One region of the Paenibacillus sp. WG02 genome, then DNA from elsewhere that is predicted to be linked to it. Evidence: riboswitches for the same ligand, from Rfam matches in the RefSeq annotation. Region 1 holds a riboswitch; the other holds the start of a gene.
What was found. A riboswitch is a leader RNA that binds a small molecule or an ion and turns the genes downstream of it on or off. The one in region 1 is predicted to bind cyclic di-GMP.
Positions count from the first base shown of each region.

Region 2: another riboswitch for cyclic di-GMP. It lies ahead of ACBP55_RS14035 (response regulator); the one in region 1 lies ahead of ACBP55_RS37020 (putative bifunctional diguanylate cyclase/phosphodiesterase).

Region 1 covers NZ_AP036016.1:8,165,861-8,168,975, forward strand. The annotation lists gene ACBP55_RS37015 (BMP family lipoprotein) at 1-146, opposite strand, end outside; gene ACBP55_RS37020 (putative bifunctional diguanylate cyclase/phosphodiesterase) at 404-1,942, opposite strand; cyclic di-GMP riboswitch class I at 2,029-2,117, opposite strand; gene ilvA (threonine ammonia-lyase IlvA) at 2,179-3,115, opposite strand, start outside.
Region 2 covers NZ_AP036016.1:3,174,708-3,177,822, forward strand. The annotation lists gene ACBP55_RS14025 (S-layer homology domain-containing protein) at 1-256, shown strand, start outside; partial or broken gene ACBP55_RS14030 (winged helix-turn-helix transcriptional regulator) at 419-771, shown strand; gene ACBP55_RS14035 (response regulator) at 922-1,284, opposite strand; cyclic di-GMP riboswitch class I at 1,414-1,502, opposite strand; gene ACBP55_RS14040 (DUF2294 domain-containing protein) at 1,834-2,181, shown strand; gene ACBP55_RS14045 (ABC transporter substrate-binding protein) at 2,442-3,115, shown strand, end outside.

The DNA of each region.
Region 1 (3,115 bases):
CTAGGTGCTGCTGAAGCTGTTGCAGCCGCTGAAGTAGCCGGAGTTGCTGAAGCCGCCGGATTCGTTGTATCTTTTTTGGCACAGCCGGAAAGAGCCAATGCAGAAACCGTTACAGCCATAAGAGCTGTCGAAAGCATTTTCTTCATCATTATTACCCCCATAGAATCATTTAATTTAAAACCATGAACTCTTACATTGTAGGTTGACCAAAATTAGTTAAATTATGTAAGACTGGCTATAGCATGAGTGTATCATTTTGAAACCCAAGATAAAAGCGATACACCAGCAAAACAACATAATTCGTTATGTCATACAAGTTGACATGGCCTTTTTGTAAGCCCCTACAATATAGGTTCCAAGCCCCAATTATTTATTATACTACCACTGGTTAATAAAATCTAGATTACCCTTTGTTAATTTTATCGTTCATTAGTCTCATGAATTCCTCGGGACCTAAAGGGCTGCTGAACAGCATTCCTTGCACTTCCGTACACTGCAAAAGTCTCAAATGCTCCAGTTGTTCTTCCGTTTCGACACCCTTTGCAATTAAATTCAGGCCTAGCCGGTGAGCCATGCGAATAATGGCAGCAGCCAGCAGCTGATTCTCATCGTCGTCTACTAAATCCCGAATTAATGTGCTGTCCAATTTAACGCTATCGAGCGGCATTCCTTCGAGCCCGCTTCTTGTAAATAGGCCTGTACACAAGTCATCCATCACGATACGCACACCGAACTTCTTCAGCATAATCAGTTTCTCGCTAGCCTCTTGTACATTGGACGATGTGATACTTTCTGTAAGGTCCAGTTCCACTAACATCGGATCAATACCTGTTTCTTTCAAAACGACGGCAATTTCCTCAATAAAATGCTCATCTTTAAACTGTGAAGATGTAACTGCCAGGGTCATTCTCAGCGGTGAGTAGCCCTCGTCCTGCCAGGTTCTCATCTGTCGGCACGCCGTTCGTACAGCCCATTTCCCGATAGGTATCATGAAGCCCATTTCCTCGGCCGCTTTCTTCCAATCCATGCTCGGTGCGAGGAGGTCGTCTCCCCTGCTCCAATGAATAATCGCTTCCATTCCGATTAATTTCCGATTTGTTATTTCATATTGAGGCTGATATAGGAGTTCAAACCGGTTGTTGTCTAAGGCCTGTCGCAGCTCTTTCTCCATGTGAGCTTTGCTCTTCACCATGGCATCGATGTCAGAGGCATAGAATTGGAACTGGTTATGTCCCCGGTTTTTGGCCGCATACATCGCTTCATCTGCATACGCCATGAGCTGCTCAGGCTGCTTACCGTCTAACGGATACAGAGCGATCCCTATGCTAGCTGTTATAGTTACTGGCATTCCATCTAGGATAAAAGGCTCTTCCAGAGCCATTTGAATTCGGGAAGCTACTACTCTTGCATCTTCAGGCTTTGCAAATGATTCCAGTAAAATAGTAAACTCGTCGCCACCTTGCCGGTACACCGTATCCGATCCCCTCAGGCAGCCCACCAAACGTTCTGCTGCAAGGCGAATTAAACGATCACCGTAGGCATGACCTAATGAATCGTTGACGTCCTTGAATTTGTCCATGTCCAAGAACATAATAGCTGCGAGTTGCTCATTACGCTGCGCATGCAGAAGTGCCCGCTCCAATCTATCATTAAACAATCGGCGATTAGGTAATCCCGTCAATGTATCATGATAGGCCAGAAAGGCTAGTTGTTTGCTCTTTTCTTCCTGCTCTTTACTTGTAAGCAGCAAGCGATGGATACACTTTGCAAAAAATAGAAAGATTAGCGCTTGAACAAGCATACTAATGAAAACATAAGGCGAGAAGGAGAAAGAGGAAACAGCAAGTAGATTAATGGTCAACAAAAAGAAGCCCAGTACGCCTAAATAGGCTAGCGTTTGCGCTTTCATATGCTGTATCCACTTAGAAAGTATGCCTCTCATTCTCGAACCTCCTTATCTGATATGAAAAAAAGGCTATTCCGAATCGGAATAGCCGTAGGTATACCTGTTTAGGTAAACTGCAACCTGTCGGCAGCCCAGCCATCATTGTTGCGAGGGCAACCTTAGATCTGCAGCTTTGCGTCCTTACCTTTCGATAAGTTTGCCTTTACGATATTAAGGAATTAAATGGGACTTATTAACTATATCATACTCATTCCACGTTTGGCTATTTTTGCTTAAATAAGCAAGTTAAAGAGTTTGGGGTCCTTATTTATTTCTATATAGCCATAATCTTTCTGGGAAAGGCGCTCAATAAGCCCCTCATAATCATCTTTATTTTTGAGCTCAATGCCGACCAGCGCCGGAGCATCGTCCCTATTATTTTTTTTCGTATACTCAAATCGGGTAATATCGTCTGTGGGCCCTAAGACTTCTTCCAGAAATTCGCGCAAGGCCCCAGCACGCTGCGGGAAATTAAGAATAAAATAGTGCTTCAAGCCTTCATACACGAGCGATCTTTCTTTAATCTGCTGCATACGGTCAATGTCATTGTTGCCGCCGCTGATGATACAGACCACATTCTTACCGCGAATCTGCTCCCGATAAGCATCAAGTGCTGCAACAGGAAGTGCGCCAGCGGGCTCAATAACAATGGCGTTATTATTGTAAAGCTCCAGAATAGTTGTACATTCCTTGCCGGAAGGAACAATAACGATATCCTCCAGCTTTTCTTTGCAAATGTCAAAAGTAAGCTCGCCCACTTGCTTCACAGCCGCGCCGTCTACAAACTTCTCGATCGTGGATAAGGTCACGACCTTCCCCTGCTTGAGCGCTTCCGTCATGCTTGCCGCGCCCTCCGGTTCAACACCGATGATGCGCGTTCGTGGAGAAACACTATCCACATAGGTCGCAACTCCCGCTGCAAGACCGCCTCCGCCAATCGTTGCGAAGATAAAATCTGGAGTTTCGGGCATTTGATTCAAAATTTCGAGGCCAACTGTGCCTTGCCCGGCAATCGTACGGACATCATCGAAGGGATGAATGAATACCTTATTCTCTTGAGCACAGTAGGCTTTGGCCTGGTTAGAGGAATCATCGAAGGAATCCCCTGTGAGAATAACTTCAACAAAAGACCCGCCAAAAAGCTTAACTTGGGAAATCTTTTGTCTAGGC
Region 2 (3,115 bases), 3.5 Mb from region 1:
AACAGGATACCGTTTTCCTAAAGATGATAAAGATATCGGTGCATTAATTGGTAAAGATGTAGACCCTACCGACTGGGTATTCTCTACAGTAAATGATAGAATCAGACTTACTCGCGGAGACGCCAAATACGTCTACGTACCAGCTAAATCCGCTATTGATGGATCACCTGTAGAAGTTTCTTCATTTACGGTAACCATGATTACAGCGAGCGGCAAATCAATCTCGGTTGATGTATACCCGGATCCAACAAAGTAATTACTAGGTAATACAAGTATTTGCAATAAAAAGGGAGGTTGCGTCAAGCAATCTGCCTTTTTTCTGTTTATCCAAGAGAAGCAGCGGCTTTCTCGTATTTTACTAAAGGGACTTAAGAAAAGTTACTTTTGTGATATGATTGGCTAAATCGATTGTTTTTTAATGGAGGATTTTTCTATGAGCGTTGTTGAACCTATCGAATTAACCAAAGGAACACCAGGCGTGCCTTGTCCCATTGCAAAACACTTGATGTGATTGGGACGAAATGGACCTTTTTAATTATTCGGGACCTTCTTATCGAAGGTACGCTGCGATTCAGCGAACTACTGAAATCTATGGATGGCATTAGTCCCAAAACGCTCTCGCTCCGTCTTAAGGTGCTAGAAGAACATAGAGTAGTGGAACGGAAAGTATTTCCCGAAGTACCTCCTCGCGTTGAATATACGTTAACGGAAAAAGGAAAGAGATTGGAAAGCATTTTTGTTGAATTAAAGAGATTTGGAATAAGTTTGTAAAAGATATCTAAAAAACCGTTCAAAGAAAAAAATCACACAGGGGCACATAAAACAAAAAAATGAGGTGGCAAGGAATTCTTGCTTTCTCATTTTTTTTGTTTTTTATGTTTTCAATCGATTGTAAGGGATAGTCACCCGACTTCCAACTAGCTATATATTCAGTACCTTTTTTACAGCTTCAGCTACTCTGTCTTTATCAAAAGGCTTCACAATAAAATCTTTAGCGCCAAGGGTGATGGCCTCAATAACAAATGATTGTTGCCCCATTGCGGACACCATAATGATCTTTGAATCGCTATTGTAATTCTTTATTTCCTTTAAAGCAGTAATACCATCCATCTCGGGCATTGTAATATCCAACGTAATGATGTCAGGAGAATGCTGTAAGAAAAGAGAGATTGCCTCAAGTCCATTCGATGCTTCCGCTACAATTTCATGCCCAAGTTCTAAGAGGATGTTCTTAATCATCAATCGCATAAACATAGAATCATCTACAACCATTAGTCTCGCCATTATAATTATCACCTTTCAGGGGGACTTTCTACCTAGCTGTTTACTGTTATAGATGGCTACAATAATTCGTTACATAAGAAAAACTCCCCATATTAGAAGAATAAGGGGAGTCGTGGATATATCCCTTCCTTCGGTAACTGGCAAGCATAGCGAAGTAATTCGCCTTAGCTCCTGTAGCTTTGCGTCACTAATTTTCATTAGCTTTGCTCTTATCGTATAACAGAAGAATTGCTATTTTTTTAAGTATACCACTCTAGTTACTAGTAATAAAGTACTAGTGGTAAAGGAAGTGATCATTCCTGAATAATATACACATTCTAAGGGAAAAATGCATGATAAGCATGAAGTACCTGTAAGCAAGATCCAACATTTGCATCAAAATTTGTAAGACATTCGGGAAATTGGATCATTTAGATGAGTTGTAGTTAAATAATGCCCTTTTTTAGTGAGAAAGACGAACGATTCTCTTGATTAATTCTGAAATCCTATGTATTATTAAGATAGATTTTACATGCATAAGGGTTGATAATTAATCTTGAAGGTGATTCCATGCCACAACTAGATTCTAATGAATACAAGAAGAAGCTGTGTCACCTCTATAACGAAATATCCAAAGAGCTGTTCGGGTTTGGGACAACACTGCTGAAGGTTTCAATTGAACAAAACATTATTACTTTTCATGCCAAGCATCGCCGCTCACCGCGTTCAACCGCATTAGAAGGCGAGGCGCCAACGCTCAAACACGAAGTCGATTTTTATATGTCCTCCATATATAAGAAGAGAATCCGGGAAAGGCTGGAGCAAGAACTTGGCTTATCCATGGATGCCGTATTAAGGGACTATGATCCGCCGACGCAATGGGCAATAACGAATATTATTCTTAAACAAACCGAATAGTTTGATCGACGGTGTTCTCTTTTGATTTATCTTAAGAGGAAACCACATGTATACCAATAGATGTCACTTTGCATTGTTTACAATGAAGAGTGCTCTTGATTAGAAGCTTCTTTCTAACAAGGGTACTTTTCTTTTTTTTTTCATATTGCATTTAGATCGAGACGCGCATAGATATAGGGTCTTGAAGAATACTAGTAAAAATTTAACAGGGGATTCACGCATTAAAATCATACATGATAAAACTGGGAGGACGATGAATAATGAAACAAAAAATGGTTCGTGGTTTAATTTCTTTATCTGTAGTAGGACTAGCCTTGACAGGTTGCGGCACAGCGCCTGCGAAAGACCAGAGCAATACAAGTGGAGCTACAACAGCACCCACAGCAGCTGCCACAGCGGCATCCAAAGGGGAACCTACAACTTTAGTCATTTCCACCTGGGGGTTTTCGGATGACTTCTTCAAGAAAGAAGTGTACGCGCCGTTTGAGAAAGAGCATAACGCAAAGATTGTTCTGGAAATAGGCAATAACGCAGAACGTTTGAACAAAGTGAAACAAGGCAGCTCGAGCGTGGATCTCATTTATTTATCTGACTATTACGCACAACAAGGAATTGAAGCGGGACTTTTCGATAAAATCGATCGCAGCCGCATTCCGAATTTGAAAGACATCTATGATTTGGCCAAGGCGCCACTGGGTGAAGATTACGGTCCTGCCTACACAGTAGGTCGACTCGGTATTGCCTACAATCCGAAAGCAACTACCAAAGAGATCAAGTCATGGAGCGACCTCTGGAGTCCTGAGCTTTCCAAGAAGCTGACTCTTCCTAACATCACGGCTACAACAGGCCCAATGGTCTTGGATGCAGCATCTGTGGTTGCGGGCAACACGACTTTTAACGAAGATCAAGCTTTTGCTAAAGTTAAGGAACTGAA